DNA from 2 places in the Providencia sp. genome. Region 2 is predicted to be linked to the other one. Evidence: predicted binding sites of a transcription regulator. Region 2 holds the regulator's gene; the other holds the start of a gene.
The links. The regulator sigma-54, encoded in region 2, starts transcription at its own class of promoters, with help from an activator protein. The targets are predictions, from matches to a motif close to GTTGGCACANNTTTCGCTNT.
Positions count from the first base shown of each region.

Region 1: the regulator sigma-54 is predicted to act here: its motif matches at 5,104-5,123, upstream of glnA (glutamate--ammonia ligase).

Region 1 is NZ_JBQDNB010000005.1:64,363-74,355, forward strand. Features, by position in the region: gene ACTH6U_RS05965 (helix-turn-helix domain-containing protein) at 170-631, opposite strand; gene typA (ribosome-dependent GTPase TypA) at 982-2,802, opposite strand; gene ACTH6U_RS05975 (PadR family transcriptional regulator) at 3,234-4,013, shown strand; gene ACTH6U_RS05980 (HdeD family acid-resistance protein) at 4,278-4,853, shown strand; gene glnA (glutamate--ammonia ligase) at 5,239-6,648, shown strand; gene glnL (nitrogen regulation protein NR(II)) at 6,829-7,878, shown strand; gene glnG (nitrogen regulation protein NR(I)) at 7,889-9,361, shown strand; gene ACTH6U_RS06000 (fimbrial protein) at 9,991-9,993, shown strand, end outside.
Region 2 is NZ_JBQDNB010000039.1:23,720-33,712, forward strand. Features, by position in the region: gene kdsD (arabinose-5-phosphate isomerase KdsD) at 1-765, shown strand, start outside; gene kdsC (3-deoxy-manno-octulosonate-8-phosphatase KdsC) at 1,006-1,554, shown strand; gene lptC (LPS export ABC transporter periplasmic protein LptC) at 1,571-2,164, shown strand; gene lptA (lipopolysaccharide ABC transporter substrate-binding protein LptA) at 2,148-2,711, shown strand; gene lptB (LPS export ABC transporter ATP-binding protein) at 2,717-3,442, shown strand; gene rpoN (RNA polymerase factor sigma-54) at 3,538-4,980, shown strand; gene hpf (ribosome hibernation promoting factor) at 5,003-5,290, shown strand; gene ptsN (PTS IIA-like nitrogen regulatory protein PtsN) at 5,395-5,862, shown strand; gene rapZ (RNase adapter RapZ) at 6,061-6,912, shown strand; gene npr (PTS phosphocarrier protein NPr) at 6,912-7,184, shown strand; gene rnk (nucleoside diphosphate kinase regulator) at 7,375-7,785, shown strand; gene pmbA (metalloprotease PmbA) at 7,940-9,280, opposite strand; gene yjgA (ribosome biogenesis factor YjgA) at 9,603-9,993, shown strand, end outside.

The DNA of each region.
Region 1 (9,993 bases), on a different contig from region 2:
GTATCACAATCCCATCAAAAGCTAGGGGTAGAACATCGTCAACAAGATAAAAGACATATAAACCGTCAATTCATTGATTATACGTTAAATAGTGTATTTAAATAGGACTTGAAATAGCATTCTGTGAGTTACATGAGTAATTAAGTGGAAATATGCATTCGGCCATATTTCAACGATTACTTATCTTTCTCAATCGCTTTGCTTTCCATCGATTCACCATTTCATCAAGAAAGAACAATTTAAGCGCTTTTATCACTAAAATTCCCCCCCAAATGCTAATCAGCCAAATCGGCCAATTTCGATGAGGAGTGAAAAGAAAATTAACAATCAAAATTACACTACAGACTATAATCGCAATAATTATATTTTTAAATAATTTGGCTTCATCCTCTACCCGTTTTTTGGCTAGGGTAATTCGATTATCTAGCTCTGAACTTTCAATCAAGACTTCTGATGAGAGTTCAGACACACTAACATTAAAAACTGAGGCAAGAGCACTAAGCGTCTCTAAACTAGGCGTTTCACCATTTTCGATTCGCTGGATAGTTCTTATACTAAGTGATGACAATTGAGCTAATTGATCTTGAGACCATGCTCTTTGTAATCTCAATATTTTAACTTTATTATTCATAGCAATAGCACCTTAGAGTTAATTGAGTCATTGCTTAAATTAATACATCAATCAGCTATGTAATCGTGACGACAGGAATACGACTTAACGACGACACCATCATGACAATAATATAATTAGTAAAAATAAGCTCATTTATATCTCTGATTGCTATCATTATTACAGCAATGAATACGAAATAACCGCTCTCTAACTTTGTAGCAGTACCTTATTGATTGGGCTCGCTATTAATGTTAATTGAATAAAACTATCATCGTTGATGATAGAAGCCTAGCAGCAATTAATTTAACGATAGACGTAAAAAAGGCACTTCATATTGAAGTGCCTTTTCGTATGTCTAATGACTAAAATTAGTCTTTGCTGCGACCTGAACGACGACGATCATTCTCAGTCAAATGACGCTTACGCAGGCGAATTGACTGTGGAGTCACTTCAACTAGTTCATCATCATCGATAAACTCAAGCGCTTGTTCTAGTGTCATTTTAATTGGTGGTGACAGTGTTGTTGCTTCATCAGTACCTGACGCACGCATGTTAGTCAGTTTTTTACCGGTTAAGCAGTTAACTGTCAGGTCATTTGAACGAGAGTGAATACCGATGATTTGGCCTTCATAAACTTCCGCACCGTGACCTAAGAATAATTTACCGCGATCTTGCAGGCTGTATAGAGCGTAAGCAACTGCTTTGCCCTGACCATTAGAAATCAGAACACCGTTTTGACGGCCGCCGATTTCGCCTGGGCGAACATCATCATAATGGCTGAATGTTGAATACAGTAAACCTGTACCTGAAGTCATTGTCATGAATTCAGTACGGAAGCCAATCAAACCACGGCTAGGAATAACGTAATCAAGACGTACACGGCCTTTACCATCTGGCATCATGTCACGTAGGTCGCCTTTACGCTCACCTAACGCTTTCATGGTATCGCCTTGATGTTGCTCTTCAACGTCTAAAGTCACTTGTTCGAATGGCTCTTGCTTACGACCATCGATTTCACGAATGATAACTTTTGGACGCGAAACAGCTAACTCGAAGCCTTCACGACGCATGTTTTCAATCAGAACAGATAAGTGAAGCTCACCACGACCAGAAACACGGAATGCATCTGGATCTTGAGTTTCTTCAACACGCAGTGCCACGTTGTGAACTAATTCTTTGTTCAGACGATCAAGAATCTGACGTGAAGTCACATATTTACCTTCACGACCACAGAATGGTGAAGTATTGACGCAATAGAACATGCTAACTGTTGGCTCATCAACGGCCAGAGCAGGCAGCGCTTCAACATTACCTGCATTACAGATAGTGTCAGAAATGTTCAATTCACCCAAACCAGTCAGAGCAACGATATCGCCAGCTTCTGCTTGTTGGGAATCGATACGCTCTAGACCTAAGTGAGTCAGAACTTTACCGATTTTACCATTACGTGTTTTACCTTCGCTATCGATAACAGTGACTTGCTGATTAGGTTTTACAACACCGCGTTTAATACGGCCAATACCAATAACACCTAAGTAGCTGTTGTAATCTAGCTGTGAAACTTGCATCTGGAAAGGACCTTCCAGATCAACACTTGGTGGCTCAACATACTTCACGATAGCTTCGTATAGTGGGGTCATGTCTTCAGCCATTTCAGTATGCTCAAGACCTGCAATACCCATCAGAGCTGATGCATAAACAACAGGGAAATCAAGCTGCTCATCCGTTGCACCTAAGTTAACGAATAAGTCGAATACTTGGTCAACAACCCAATCAGGACGTGCACCTGGGCGGTCAACTTTATTGATAACAACAATTGGTTTTAGGCCATTATCAAAAGCTTTTTGTGTTACAAAGCGAGTTTGCGGCATTGGGCCGTCAGTTGCATCAACAACGAGTAGAACGCAGTCAACCATGGACATAACACGTTCAACTTCACCACCGAAATCGGCGTGGCCTGGGGTGTCTACGATGTTGATGTGGTAGCCATTCCATTGAATAGCAGTATTTTTCGCAAGGATTGTAATACCGCGCTCTTTCTCCAAGTCATTGGAGTCCATAACACGCTCATCAACTGTTTCACGTTCACCGAAGGTGCCCGATTGTTGCAGTAATTTACCAACCAGTGTTGTCTTGCCATGGTCAACGTGAGCGATGATGGCGATGTTTCTTAAGTTTTGAATTGACAAGGATTTTTACCGTTTAATTGACAGAAAAGGAATATGCCTTTTGAGTCGTTATTATAGCTCAAAGCATACTTTCTACGTTAATTTGCTGTTATTTTACACGTTTTTCCACACAAGTGGAATAAATGTGAAACTCATCACTGTAAAAAAAGTTTTTAATGAAAAAACATCCAGTTGCATAATAATGCCAGAATATTTTAGAAAATAGCTCATATCAGCACTGAGAAATCACAAAGTGGTAGAATAATACGCTAAAAACTAGATATTAGCAGCCAAAAAAAAGAATAAAAAATAAACTTTCTTTCATTATCACCGTTTTTAATGTCTTTCTTCTATATTTAGATATATCTAAATTGACACTTTCGATATATCTAAATATAGTAATACCACAATATCTTTTTAGATATATCGAAAATATAATAAGGAAATACTATATGCTAATTCATTCTTGTCGTCATGTATATTATTCACATCATGATGAAAACCATCACGGTCATGGCGCTGGCTGCTGCCACAGCGAAAACCGTCACGAACACGGCGAAGGTTGTCATGGTGAAGGTCATCATGGTCGCGGTCACGGTGAAGGCCGTCATGGTCGCGGTCACGACGAAGGCTGTCATGGTGAAGGTCGTCATGGTCGTGGTCACGGCGAAGGCTGTCATGGTGAAGGTCGTCATGGTCGTGGTCACGGCGAAGGCCGCCGCGGTAGAGGTAAAGGCTTGCGTCGTTTATTTGACCATGGCGATCTCCATATCATGGTGCTTTCGTTAGTAGCAAAAAAACCAAGCTATGGCTATGAAATCATTAAAGACATTCAAGAAGCTTCGAATGGCCTTTATGTGCCAAGCCCAGGTGTTATCTATCCAACACTGACACTGCTAGAAGAACAAGGCTTTCTTGAATCGCAAATTGTTGAACGTAATCGTAAAAGTTTCACCCTAACTGCGGAAGGTGCTGAACACCTAGCGCAAAATAAAGATATAGAAACAATGATTACGCGAAAATTAGCAAAAGCTCGCGATATGCAACAAGGCGTCAATTTAACTGAAGACATTGAAATGGCAGTTAGCCGCTTCAAAGCACTACTGCGCCATAAAATGGTTTTAAAACAGTTAAATGAAGAACAAACTCGTCAAATTGCAACGATCATCAATGATGCAGTTAAACAAATTGAAGAAGTAAATACATTACTCACTGACAATGACGACGAATAGTCAAACCGTCACCATTCTCTACTTCTGTAAAACTTCAGCTCTGTGCTCAATCATCAGCACAGAGCTGTTCTTATTTTTGCTCATCCTCTGTTCCGACATCTCTATTACTTAAAAAACCTTCTTTTATACTTCAATTTCAATCTACTAAATATAAAATTGCATTCCTTTTAGAAGTTACTTAATCCAAATTCTGTTTGAAAAAATCGAACGAATATCATTTATGGTGTATATTTTATTGATATTCTTTCATTTAGGAGGTGCACCATGCTAAATATTAATCGCGAGCAAATGTCAAAACTCGCCTCAGAAGAACTCAAAAAACAACGGAATTTACTGATCGTACTTGCTGTATTGCTTTTTGTTGGCGGTATTTTTTGCCTGATCAATCCAATGATCTCAGGTATTGCCGTGAGCGCTATTCTTGGTATTTTATTTATTATGAGTGGCTTAGCGATCCTCGTCAGCACTTTCAGTTCTAGCTTATATTCAGGCTGGTCGAAAATATTCAGTTTCGTCATTGGGGTGGCTTACTGTACTTTGGGCTATTCTTTTATTAAAGACCCGATTCAAAGTTTAGTTCTACTTGCCATTTTTGTTTCTGTCCTGTTTATTATTGGTGGTGTGGTCAGATTATATGTTGGATTTCAACAAATTAAGACATCCAGTGGCTGGGTACAAATTCTCATCGGTATCTTAGACTTCGTGATTGCATTCCTGTTAATTGGCAATGGCCCGCTAACATCAATCACCTTATTAACGACCTTAATTGGTATTGAAATGTTATTCAGTGCTTTTAGCTTATTTACGCTGTTGAGCATTCTCAAAAAGAACCAATCTTAATATTCAAAAAAGGATGCTATTGTTAGTCGCATCCTTTTATTTTTTTATTCGCTTATTCACTTTCAAAAGCGCCCATATTTAATCTTTTCACTACCACTTCATGACACTCAATTCAATATAGTTGGCTTTTTTTCACCATTTTGGTGCACCCCTGAGATTGATCGCACCAATACTGTGCAATCGTTCACCTTTACCAACGCTAATACTTATTATTTCAGCCTAACGATCAGTATTTATTATACTTTATAAAGTTGGCACGATTTTCGCTTATATTAATTGCAGAATTGCAGAGTAATAAAAACTGACACTGCAAAGCCAGACAACCAACAAATACATCAACCCAATATTGTCATTTGTTGATTAGACCCGACCAGGAGAGCCGAGAATGTCCGCTGAACATATTTTATCGTTAATTGAAGAGCACAATGTAAGATTTATTGATTTGCGTTTTACCGACACTAAAGGTAAAGAGCAACACATCACTATCCCTGCTCATCAAGTTGACGAAGACTTCTTTGAAGAAGGCCAAATGTTTGATGGCTCATCATTCGGTGGTTGGAAAGGAATCAATGAATCTGACATGGTATTGATGCCAGATCCGTCAACGGCAATGATCGACCCATTCTTTGCTGATATCACCTTAATTATTCGTTGTGATATTTTAGAGCCAGGCACCATGCAAGGCTACGGCCGTGACCCGCGTTCAATTTCAAAACGTGCTGAAGATTTCCTACGTTCTAGCGGTATCGCTGATGTTGTTCTATTCGGACCAGAACCAGAGTTTTTCGTCTTTGATGATATTCGCTTTGGTAACAGCATGCATAGCAGCTACTACCACATCGATGATATCGAAGGTGCATGGAATACAGGAACTAAATACGAAGGCGGCAACAAAGGCCATCGTCCTTCAGTAAAAGGTGGGTATTTCCCAGTTCCTCCAGTAGATTCATCACAAGACCTACGCTCTGCAATGTGTACTACTATGGAAGATTTGGGCTTGGTAGTTGAAGCTCATCACCATGAAGTTGCAACAGCAGGCCAAAATGAAATCGCAACCCGCTTTAATACAATGACGAAAAAAGCGGATGAAACCCAAGTTTATAAATATGTCGTGCACAACGTTGCACACGCCTTTGGTAAAACGGCAACCTTTATGCCAAAACCATTAGTTGGCGACAACGGTTCTGGTATGCACTGCCATATGTCCCTATCTAAAGATGGTGTTAACCTATTCGCAGGGGACAAATACGGCGGTTTATCTGAAATGGCGCTGTACTATATTGGTGGCATCATCAAGCATGCGCGCGCATTAAACGCATTCACTAACCCAACGACTAACTCATATAAACGTTTAGTCCCAGGCTTTGAAGCACCTGTCATGCTGGCATACTCTGCCCGCAACCGCTCAGCATCTATTCGTATTCCAGTGGTTGCCAGCACTAAAGCACGTCGTATTGAAGTTCGTTTCCCAGACCCTGCGGCTAACCCATATTTAGCGTTCGCAGCACAGTTAATGGCCGGCCTTGATGGCATCATCAATAAGATCCACCCAGGCGATGCGATGGACAAAAACCTGTATGACTTACCACCGGAAGAAGCAAAAGAAATCCCAACAGTGGCAGGTTCATTAGAGGAAGCACTGGCTGAATTGGATAAAAACCGTGAGTTCTTAACTCGTGGTGGTGTATTTACCGACGATGCTATCGATGGCTATATTGAATTACTGCGTAGCGACATCCAACGTGTTCGCATGACGCCACACCCACTCGAATTTGAAATGTACTACAGTGTGTAACACGCCGTTCCACTGCTAGTCTTTGTTGCCGTGAAGCACTTGCCCCATCTATGATGGGGCCTTTTCTCTCTAAATAATAACGGTAACAAAACTAAATTATCGACGTTAAATTGCGGTGTTACTCAGCAAATCAGGTATAATGCACCAAAATAGTGCAGATTAGTGCAGGAGTAGAACCGTATGAAAACCGAACATTTGCCCGCGCCGGAACATATTCTCGATTCACTGCTTAATAGTGTGCTGATACTGGATTATGATTTGGTTATTCACTATGCCAATCATGCCGCATTACAGATCTTAACCCAGAGCCAGCGCAAACTTTATGGTACCCCCTTTCCGCTATTATTCAGCTACTGTTCATTGAATGATGAACTGATGCTAAATAGCTTAAAAGAAGGCCATAGCTTTACTGAAAATGAAATCACATTGGTATTTAATAACCACTCCCATGTGATGTCTCTCAGTGCACAACCTTTTTCTGAACAATTCATTTTAGTTGAACTGTCACTACTCGATAGCCAACGACGCCTTAGCCAAGAAGTTGCCCAAAATGTGCAACAGCTTGCCGCTCGAGAACTTATCCGTGGTCTTGCCCATGAAATAAAAAATCCACTTGGGGGATTACGCGGCGCCGCTCAACTATTATCTAAAGCGCTACCAGACCCTAAACTTAACGAATACACTCAAGTCATTATCGAGCAGGCCGACCGCTTAAGAGCATTAGTCGATAGACTACTTGGCCCACAATATCCAGGTCCGAAAACTCAGCAAAGTATTCACCACATTGTTGAAAATGTGACACGTTTAGTCGCTTTAGAAAAACCGGATGATGTGACGCTAATTCGTGACTATGACCCGAGTTTACCCGACCTAGAACACTACCCTGACCAAATTGAGCAAGTGCTGTTAAATATCACTCGTAATGCATTACAAGCACTTGAGAAAACAGGGGGAACCATCACTTTGCGTACTCGCACCGCATTTCAAGTAATGTTGCAGGGTGAGCGTTATCGATTAGCCGCACGTATTGATATTGAAGATAACGGCTCCGGTATTCCGTTATCTATTCAAGATACCTTATTTTATCCCATGGTCAGTGGGCGACCAGATGGCACAGGTTTAGGACTCTCTATCGCACGCAGTTTAGTTGACCAACACTTGGGCAAAATTGAGTTTACCAGTTGGCCGGGACACACCGAGTTTTCTATTTATCTACCAATCAAAAAATAGGGGATAACCCATGCAACAGGGAAAAATTTGGGTCGTTGATGACGACAGTTCTATTCGCTGGGTATTAGAGCGTGCGTTAAGTAGCGCTGATTTTGATTGTACCTGCTTTGATAGCGCCAATGCCGTACTTACCGCATTAGAAACTGACCTCCCTGATGTGTTGCTATCTGATATTCGCATGCCAGGTACTGATGGTCTAGAACTACTCAATCAACTAAAGCAATCTCATCCCCTGCTACCGATTATAATTATGACGGCACACTCTGACCTTGATGCTGCGGTCAGTGCTTATCAATCAGGGGCATTTGATTATCTACCCAAACCGTTTGATATTGATGAAACCGTCGCCTTAGTGGAACGTGCGTTAAATCATAGCCGCGAGCAAAATCATACCAATCGAGATACTAAACAAAAAGCACCGATTGTCTCTTCCACCATGATAGGTGAAGCCCCTGCTATGCAGGAGGTATATCGTATTATCGGTCGTTTATCTCGCTCATCAATTAGTGTGCTTATTAATGGTGAATCGGGAACTGGTAAAGAATTAGTGGCTCATGCGCTACACCAACACAGCCCACGAGTGAACGAACCGTTTATTGCACTCAATATGGCCGCAATTCCCAAAGACTTAATTGAGTCAGAACTTTTTGGTCATGAAAAAGGCGCTTTTACTGGTGCGACACAAGTTAGACAGGGGCGCTTTGAACAAGCCAATCGGGGCTCTTTATTTTTAGATGAAATTGGTGATATGCCCCTTGATGTTCAAACCCGATTGCTCCGAGTGCTCGCTGAAGGACAGTTTTACCGTATTGGCGGTTATACTCCGGTCAAAGTAGATGTCCGTATTATTGCCGCCACTCACCAAGATTTAGAAAAACGTGTCAAAGAAGGTTTATTTCGCGAAGACCTTTTTCATCGATTAAATGTTATTCGGGTGCAATTACCTCCATTACGAGAGCGTCTTGAAGATATTCCGCGTCTTGCTCACTTTTTTTTGCAAAATACCGCAAAAGAATTGGGTGTTGAAAGTAAAGTACTCCATCCTGATAGTGAAAAAATTCTTCAACGCTATTATTGGTCAGGTAACGTTCGCCAATTAGAAAATGTTTGCCGCTGGTTAACAGTGATGGCGGCAAGCCAAGAGATTTTACCCCAAGATTTACCGGATGATTTATCTGATGAATCACATCCTAAAGCGCATAAATCTGACAATCAGACTCAACACTTAGTACAAACACAACCCGCCTTATCACGAACGCTTAGTAATGACGGGGCTTGGTTTGAGCAATTAGCCCAATGGACAGATAATGCGTTAATTGAAGGCAAAGAAGATTTACTCGCTCAAGCTCTTCCTTTATTGGAGCACACGATGCTAAATTGCGCGCTCAAATACACCAATGGTCATAAACAAGAAGCCGCACGTTTATTGGGTTGGGGTCGGAATACGTTAACACGTAAATTAAAAGAGTTAGGTATAGAGTAATTTTCTCGTCGATAAATGATAATTAGATTGGTGAATATAACCACCAATCTCTTATTTATATCATCGAAATAAGATCTAAGGCTAATCAATGGCTAAAGAAAACAACTAAATTATTAAAATTAAGACTAGATATTGATAGAGCCAAAAACAAAAAAACATTAAATTCTTCATAAATAGATTAGAACATAAAACGCTAAAATAATGAGTTTAACAATGTTCACACTATTTCTACGCTATAATGACAAAAAAAGAATATACATATTCGATATGTACTATAAAATAAAGAAACAACATGTGAATTTAAATTTCAAACAATCACCATATACGAGATAAATAAACACTTAAAATCACCCTACAATTATTAATAGTTTATTATCGTTATTTAACTTAAACAATTACCGCCCCGAAAAACCAAAATATAAATTATCATCTAACTCCTACTTAATTTTAACTCATAATGTGTTTAATAAAATTATAATGTAATTATTAAATTTAATTCTCTTATATTAAACCAATTTCCTCCTGACTTGTTTATTTATAAAAATAGACTCAAAATACACTCCAGTTGAGTAAGTGATTATTCGCACAACTCAATATAATTAAATAAAAACCTTTTTGGAGAGAATTGAATG
Region 2 (9,993 bases):
GGAACACCGTCATTTTTTGTTCATCCGGGAGAGGCGAGCCATGGCGATCTCGGCATGATAACAAATAAAGATATTGTATTAGCGATATCTAACTCCGGCGAGTCTGGTGAAATTCTGGCCTTACTGCCAGTCTTAAAACGTATTAAAGTTCCCTTGATTTGCATGACCAATAACCCTGAAAGTAATATGGGTAAATATGCAGATGTTCACCTGTGCATTAAGGTGTTACAAGAGGCTTGTCCACTCGGATTGGCACCAACGACAAGCACCACTGCGACACTCGTCATGGGTGATGCTTTAGCGATAGCCTTACTCACCGCTCGTGGTTTTACGGCTGATGATTTCGCGCTTTCTCATCCGGGTGGCGCACTCGGACGCAAACTTTTACTTCTCGTTCGTGATTTAATGAGCACGGGTGAAGATATACCTTACATTGCAAAAACAGCAACTCTACGCGAAGCACTCGTTGAAATTACGCGTAAAAAATTAGGTATGACGGTTATTTGCGATGACAATATGAATATTGAAGGCATTTTTACTGATGGAGATTTACGCCGTATCTTTGATATGGGCGTTGACCTAAATAATGCTAAAATTGCTGACTTGATGACCCCAGGTGGTATTAAAATCGCCCCCAGCATGCTAGCCGTTGAAGCGCTAAATCTGATGCAATCCAAACATGTTACCTCTTTATTGGTTGCTGAAAACAATAAATTGGTCGGTGTACTGCATATGCATGACCTACTCCAAGCTGGAGTTGTGTAATTAGCATAATGACATTAAGCCTAATATAAATATTTATTGTATTGCTCTATTCATGATAACTGAGTGCAGCCAACAACGCTGTAATGCAAAAATTAGCCATATACTCTAAATAATTTGTGTTACAGCTAGGCGGCAAGCAAAGATATCCCAAGAAGCATACAAAAGTATGCGACTTGGGTAGCTGAATGAAACCAACAACGCTGTAATGCAAAGTATGACGAGTATTAAAAGGGAAGAATAATGAAAGACACCTGCTACGGCCCTATCGCTAATGTAGTGATAGAAAAAGCAGCAAAAATTAAACTGCTTATTTGTGACGTTGATGGCGTAATGTCTGACGGCTTGATTTATATGGGTAATAACGGTGAAGAGCTCAAGGCATTCAATGTACGCGATGGCTATGGTATTCGCTGTTTGCTAACCTCTGGGATTGAAGTTGCTATTATTACTGGTAGACAAGCTAAACTTCTTGAAGATAGAGCCAAAACATTGGGTATTACATATCTTTACCAAGGACAGAGCGATAAGCTTTTGGCGTATCACGAACTGTTAGATACACTACAATTAACTCAAGAAGAAATAGCCTACATTGGTGATGACTTGATTGATTGGCCTGTAATGGCAAAAGTCGGTCTATCCGTCGCTGTAGCAGATGCTCATCCGTTATTACTACCTAAAGCTGACTATGTCACTCAAATTAGTGGTGGTAAAGGGGCCGTTCGAGAACTATGTGACCTCATTCTTCTTTCACAAAATAAATTGGAAGAAGCTAAAGGCTTATCGATTTAAAGAATAGATATCATTTATGAGCAATTCGAAGAAGTGGTTAATTATTATTCTATCGCTGATTGTCCTTGGGCTTATCGGTTGGAATTTATCCGGTAACGACGCGGTAAACATGACAGGTAGTGTAATAAATGATGGTCAACCTAATTATCAGACTGATGATTCAGTCACTTTCGTCTATAATCCGACCGGTGATTTATCTTATAAACTTGTCGCTGATAAAATTGACAACTACACAGAAAGCAAAATTACATGGTTTTCCAAGCCTGTGTTGACAACCTATAATGACGCAGGCATACCAACGTGGACAATTAGCTCATTCAAAGCACGTTTAACCAAAGATAATGTGCTCTATCTTTATAGTGATGTTCAGGTCAATAGCTTAACGAAAGAATCACAGTTACAACGAATTACAACTGAAAGTGCAGTTGTCAATTTGACAACACAAGACGTTTCATCTGACGATAAAGTCACCATTATTGGACAAGGACTCAATTCTACCGGTTTAAAAATGAAGGGAAATCTTCGTACCAAAACTGCAGAATTAATCGAAGATGTGAAAACTCATTATGTGTTACAACCAGAAGAGCAACAAAATGAAACAAGCCACTAAGCAGTATTTTATTCAAGGAGCTATTGCCAGTGCAATTTTGGCTCTTAGCCTACCCGCTATGGCGCTTAAAAGTGACACTCAGCAGCCAATGACGATTAATTCGGTCAAGCAATCCCTTGATCTAGAAAAAAACATCACGACTTTCACTGATGACGTTGTGATCAAGCAAGGTTCTATCGACATAAAAGCCAATAAAGTTGTCGTCACTCGTCCAAGCAGTGACTCTGATAAAATTGTGATTGAAGCCTTCGGTACTCCTGTCACTTTTTATCAATTACAAGATGATGGCAAACCAATTAAAGGTCATGCAGCAAAAGCGCGATATGAAGTTGATAAACAACTCGTTACCCTAACAGGCAACGCTTATCTTGAGCAGTTAGATAGCAATATCAAAGGCGATAAAATCACTTACGTCGTCCCAACGCAGCAAATGGAAGCATTCAGTGATAAAGGCAAACGTGTAACAACCGTAATATTGCCGGCACAATTACAAGAGAAAGCCCCAGCAGCGGCAAGTTCATCAGCAAATACGACTAAGAGTAAATAATCGTTATGGCAACACTAACCGCAGAGAATCTGGCTAAATCCTATAAAAAGCGCAAGGTTGTTGAAGATGTTAGCCTTGAGGTTAAATCCGGCGAAATTGTAGGTCTACTTGGACCAAACGGTGCCGGTAAAACAACCACCTTTTACATGGTGGTCGGTATTGTTCAGCGGGATGCTGGTAAAATTTTAATAGATGGTGAAGATATCAGCTTACTGCCACTGCACGAACGTGCTCGTCGCGGCATTGGCTATCTTCCTCAAGAAGCGTCTATTTTCCGCCGCCTCAGTGTTTATGATAACCTAATGGCAGTATTAGAAATTCGCCATGACCTAAACACACAGCAGCGTAAAGAAAGAGCTGAAGAGCTCATGGAAGAGTTCAGTATTACTCACCTTCGAGACAGCATGGGTCAATCACTGTCTGGCGGTGAACGTCGCCGAGTAGAAATTGCCCGCGCACTCGCAGCTAATCCGAAATTTATTCTATTGGATGAACCTTTTGCTGGTGTTGACCCTATTTCAGTATTAGATATCAAGAAAATAATCCAACATTTACGTGACTATGGCCTTGGTGTTTTGATAACTGACCATAATGTCCGTGAAACTCTTGATGTGTGTGAAAGAGCTTATATTGTCAGTCAAGGCCACTTAATTGCCCATGGTACACCGGCAATGATCCTTGAAAATGAACAAGTTAAGCGCGTATATTTAGGTGAAGGTTTCCGGTTATAAAGAGTTAAAGCTTATCTTACGATAGGATTTTGCTAAGATAGAAATCAGCTAAATGTTAAAACGATTGAAATTAAAACGGAGAGCAGAACACATTCATGAAGCAAAGTTTGCAGCTCAGAGTCAGTCAACAACTCGCGATGACCCCCCAATTGCAGCAGGCTATTCGTCTGTTACAATTGTCTACACTTGAGCTACAACAAGAAATTCAACTAGCACTTGAAACGAATCCTTTGCTTGAACAAGATGAATTAGATGAGCTCGCACCGAATGACAATCAAGAACACATCACTGATAGCAGCGAAATAGATACAAAAGAAGCATTAGAAAAAAATGATATGCCTGATGAGCTACCGCTGGATGCAGATTGGGATGAAATCTACAGCGCTGGAACCCCTTCAGGCACTAGCAGTGACTATAGCTTTGATGAACTACCCGTTTATCAAGGTGAAACTACTCAAACATTACAAGATTATCTCATCTGGCAAGCTGGACTCACACCGTTTACTGATACTGATCGTGCAATTGCAACTTCAATAATTGATTCCATTGATGATTCGGGCTATCTCACCACTACGGTAGCGGATATCCATGAAGGAATTGATAATCCTGAAATTAGCGTAGAAGAAGTTATTGCGGTTCTAAAACGCATTCAACATTTCGACCCTTTAGGTGTCGCAGCGCAAGACTTGAAAGAGTGTCTACTCATTCAGCTTTCGCTCTACCCAAAAGAAACTCAAGGATTATCAGAAGCCAAACAGATTATTAGCAATCATATTGAGTTACTGGCAAACCGCGATTTCCGCCAGTTAAGTAAATTGACGCGTCTAAAAGAAGATGCGCTCAAAACTGCGATAGACCTAATATTAACCTTGAATCCAAAACCTGGGCAATCCATCAATACTGGAGAATCAGAATACGTCATTCCAGATGTTCTGGTGAAAAAAAATAATGGGCACTGGCAAGTTGAGTTAAATACAGATAGCATCCCTAAACTAAGCATTAATCATCACTATGCTTCATTAATAAATGATAATGTAAGTGAAGGTGACTCACAGTATATTCGCAGTCATCTACAAGATGCGAAATGGTTGATAAAAAGTCTTGAAAGTCGTCATGAGACACTACTCAAAGTAGCAACCTGTATTGTTGAGCAACAACAAGAATTTTTTGAGCTCGGTGACGAATATATGAAACCCATGATATTGGCAGACATTGCTTATCAGGTAGACATGCATGAATCAACAATCTCAAGAGTAACAACTCAAAAGTATCTCCATAGTCCTAGAGGTATTTTTGAGTTGAAGTATTTTTTCTCCAGCCACGTAAGCACGGACACCGGAGGAGAAGCTTCCTCAACGGCAATTCGAGCTTTGGTGAAAAAACTGGTTGCTGCTGAAAATCCAGCAAAACCATTGAGCGATAGTAAATTGACGAGTATGCTTGCCGAACAAGGTATTCAAGTTGCTCGTCGTACTGTTGCTAAGTATCGTGAATCGTTATCTATTCCGCCGTCAAATCAGCGTAAACAACTGGTTTAATTGATAAAATAAGGAAGGTTGTATGGAATTTCAGATTACTGGACACAATATTGAACTGACCCCAGCATTGCGCGAAATTGTTGAGAAAAAACTCAAAAAACTAGAGCAATTGTTTGATCGTATTAACAATATTCAAGTCGTCCTGAAAGTTGAAAAAGTTCAGCAAATTGCTGAAGCGACCCTGCAAGTTAATGGTGCCGAGCTTCATGCATCAGCGGAAGAAAACGACATGTATGCAGCAATTGACTTACTGGTTGACAAACTGTCACGCCAATTAACTAAACACAAAGAAAAACTGAGACAACACTAATACATTGATAGGGTCTAGGCCATTGTTACGGTCTAGCCGATGAATGTTCCAAACCAGATGGTGGTATACACCATCTGGTTTTGTAGTCCTAAGTGAATAATAAAATGAATAGTGATATAGAAATCCAATTAAGCGTTGTTTTATCATCAGCCTGCACACGTAATAACTTAGTGTGTACAAGTAAGAAAAGAGCATTAGAAATTATTAGCGAATTGGCTGCCGCTGAGTTGGGATTACCGGAAAACACGGTATTTGAAGCATTATTAACCAGAGAAAAAGTCGGTACTACAGGTATTGGTGGCGGAATTGCCATTCCGCATGGCAAACTGAATGAAAGTGAAAATGCACGCGCTGTTGGCGTCTTTTTACATTTAGAAGAGCCTATCGCTTTTGATGCGATTGATAATCAGCCCGTTGATCTACTTTTCGCATTACTTGTTCCATCAGATCAGTGTAAAACACATTTACATACACTGTCGCTTATCGCTAAAAAGCTTGCAGATAAAACCCTGTGTAAACGCTTGCGCTCTGCACAAAGTGATAATGAGCTGTATAGTATAATTACTGAGTAAGTTATAAGTTTACGCCTTATCGTGATATCGTAATATCGTAATGAAATTATTATGGTTTATACTGTTAAAAAAGAGTCGATACGACGATAGATTAAATAGTTAAATTTACTCAATAACGTATGATCATTAAGCGGATAGATCATTAAATTATCGATCATCAAAAAAACAGTTCATCAAGAAACAGAAGGGAGTGTACTCATGGTGCTGATGATTGTCAGCGGCCGTTCCGGTTCGGGAAAATCCGTGGCCTTACGTGCGCTGGAAGATATGGGTTTCTACTGTGTGGATAACCTACCGGTTGTATTACTACCGGAACTGGCTAATTCACTCGCTGAACGTAATATTTCAGCGGCGGTGAGCATTGACGTGCGTAATATGCCTGATAACCCAGAGATTTTCGAAGAAGCGATTGATAAATTACCACCAACCTTCTCTCCACAGCTATTGTTTCTGGATGCTGATCGTAACACGCTTATTCGCCGTTATAGTGATACCCGTCGATTACATCCTCTTTCAAGCAAAAATTTATCACTCGAAAGTGCGATTGATGAAGAAAATGAGCTACTAGAACCGCTACGCTCAAGAGCTGATTTGGTCATTGATACCTCAGAGATGTCAGTTCATGAACTCGCTGAGATGCTTAGAACGCGTTTAATGGGCAAACGTGAACGAGAGCTCACCATGGTGTTTGAATCATTTGGTTTCAAACATGGTATACCGATTGATGCAGATTATGTTTTTGATGTACGATTTTTGCCCAATCCACATTGGGACCCGAAACTACGCCCAATGACTGGTTTAGATCGCCCCGTTGCGGCCTTCTTAGATAGGCACACTGAAGTCCATAATTTTATTTACCAAACACGCAGTTACCTCGAGTTATGGCTACCAATGTTAGAAACGAATAATCGTAGCTATTTAACTGTCGCTATCGGTTGTACGGGAGGAAAACATCGCTCCGTCTATGTTGCAGAGCAGTTAGCAGATTACTTTCGCTCTAGAGGTAAAAACGTCCAGTCACGTCATAGAACACTAGAAAAACGCAAGTAATGACCGTAAAAGCGACAATAACGCTCAAAAACCGGCTCGGTATGCATGCAAGACCTGCTATGTTACTTTATGATTTGGTTAAACAATTTAACTCAAGGGTTATTTTGCGTAATAATAGCCAAATTGAGGCTGAGGCCGATAGCGTTATTGCGATGTTGATGTTAGACTCGGAACAAGGTAGTAAAATTGATATAGAGGTTAGCGGCCCAGATGAAGATCAGGCGTTATCCGCAATAATTAACCTATTCAATAGTGGTTTTGATGAAGAGTAATTGAATCAAAAAATGACTAATGAATTTATCAATATGCGTGATTTTACAGGTACAGGCCTGAGATCGTGATCATGATCTCTTCCCTTTAAAGCTTATAGCGCCTAATATTTTAAACAACTTAATTTATAGCGACACCCCCTACCTTTTGGGTGGGGGGTGTTTGCTTTGTAGGTCTCTATTGGAGTGTGGTATGACAAAGCCAACAATTATTATCAATGATTTAGATGCAGAACGCTTAGATGCGCTAATGGAACAACCCGCTTATGCAGATACGCCTGTCGCAGATGCGCTGAATGAAGAACTTGACCGTGCTGATATTGTTACCCCACAGGAAATGCCTGCGGATGTCGTCACAATGAACAGTACCGTCCGTTTCCTTGACCTAATTAGTAATGAGGAACGTACTCGTACGCTGGTTTATCCAGCATCATTGAAAGATAGTGCGGAGCAACTATCAGTGATGGCACCAATCGGCGCAGCGCTGTTAGGTCTGCGCGTTAACGATGAAATTAGTTGGGCACTACCAAATGGTGTTGCAACTCGCGTTAGAGTATTAGAGATTATTTATCAGCCAGAAGCGGCTGGTGAATTCCATCGCTAAAGCCTTGAGCTTATAAAAATAGAAAAGACTTAATAAAAAAAGTTTCAACCAAGAAACTCCAATAAGTTTTCTAGATGTTTCAGGCACTCAATGAGTGCCTTTTTTTATTGCAATTTTTTAGCTAAAAAATATTATGAAGAGTAACAAAGAGAATCTATTCCCCTGCAATACTCATCTGTGAAAGTAACACCGAGCCACATTGAATATTACTGCGAGTTTCAATATCGTCGGCAATAGTCACCATATTTGCCCACATATCCTTGAGATTACCAGCGATTGTAATTTCACTGACAGGATATTGGATTTCTCCGTTTTCAACCCAAAAGCCTGATGCACCACGAGAATAATCACCCGTGATACCACTCACACCCTGTCCCATCAGTTCAGTGACAACTAGCCCTGTTCCCATCTGCTTTAACAATGCATCGAAAGAGTGCCCTTGCCCAGCGATACGCCAGTTATGAATACCACCAGCATGACCGGTACTTTGTAGACCGAGTTTTCGAGCTGAGTAACTCGTCATTAGCCAAGTTTGCAATACACCGCTTTCAATAATATTGCGCTCAGTAGTGCGAACACCTTCACTGTCAAAAGGTGAAGAGGCTAAGCCGCCCATCAAATGAGGCTGCTCGTTAATTGTTAACCAGCTTGGCAAAATTTGTTTACCTAAGCTATCAAGCAAAAAAGAGGATTTACGGTAAATACTGCTGCCGCTAATCGCACCAACTAAATGACCAAATAATCCTGTCGCCACTTCAGAGGCAAAAATAACTGGCGCCTTCATGGTAGGGAGCTTTCTTGGCGCTAAGCGCGACAATGTACGGCGTGCGCATTCTTGTCCCACCCATTCAGGGGATTTAAGTGCATTAAGGCTACGACCGATGGTATAAGCATAATCACGCTCCATCGCACCTTCATGCTCTGCGATAACACAACTGGACATAGAATAGCGACTAGAACTATAGCTTTGCAGCATCCCATGGGAGTTACCAAAGACTCTGACCCCATAATGACCGTTAAAGCTACCACCTTCCGTATTAATAATACGAGGATCCGCATTCAATGCCGCCATTTCAGCTCGCGAAGCCAATTTTATAGCATCTTCAGGTGATACTTCAGTCGCTTGGAATAGATTCAAATCCGGAGCTTCAAACGCTAATAATGATTTATCTGCTACTCCCGCACAGGGATCTTGTGAGGTATAACATGCAATATCAATCGCAGCCTGTACAGTACGCTCAATTGCATCATGGCTTAGATCCGTTGAAGAGGCACTTCCTTTGCGTTGTTGATGATAAACGGTGATCCCTAAAGCACCATCACTATTAAACTCAACATTTTCGACTTCACCTTGGCGAGTACTGACACTAATTCCGGTACTTTTGTTTACTGCAACTTCTGCCGCATCACAACGACTTTTGGCAAATTCCAATGCGTGGGCGACAGCTTCTTCTAATTTTTTACGTTGTTCGTTGACTTGATCAGTTACACTCATGCATTTAATCCAATAATATTGAGGAAAAAAGCCATTTTCTACACTGATAAGTAAATGTCAGGTAGTCATTAGGGCATTTTCCCAGTTACAATAGGTTTAATATAGCCCAATAAATTCAAATTATAGATAAACAGTAAGTAGAGCTATCTCAATGAACATATAATAATATATGATCTAAGTTATCCCCCACGGCCTACACTCATGTAATTTGAACTATCATGAATATAAGAATGTTAACATTCGTGACTCAGTAGGTCATGTAAATTACACGCAATCGCTCATGTAAATTACATGACCACGTTTTGTAAAAAGGAAAATCAATATGGCCACACAGCCTGAAGACTGGCTGGATGATATCCCAGCGCCGCAAGAAGAAGAGGATGATGAAATTATTTGGGTCAGCAAAAGCGAAATTAAACGCGATGCTGAGATCCTCAAAAAACTGGGAGCCGAGCTTGTTGATTTAAGCAAAAACGAGCTTGAGCGTATTCCATTAGATACCCAATTACTTGATTCAATTGAAATAGCTCAAAGGATCACCCGTGAAGGTCGTCGCCGTCAATTACAGTTTATTGGTAAATTACTGCGCTCTCGTGATGTAGATCCAATTACTGAAGCACTTGATAAACTTAAGAATCGCCATAATCAGCAAGCTGTTTATCTTCATAAACTAGAAGATTTACGTATGCGTTTAATCGAAAATGGCGATAACG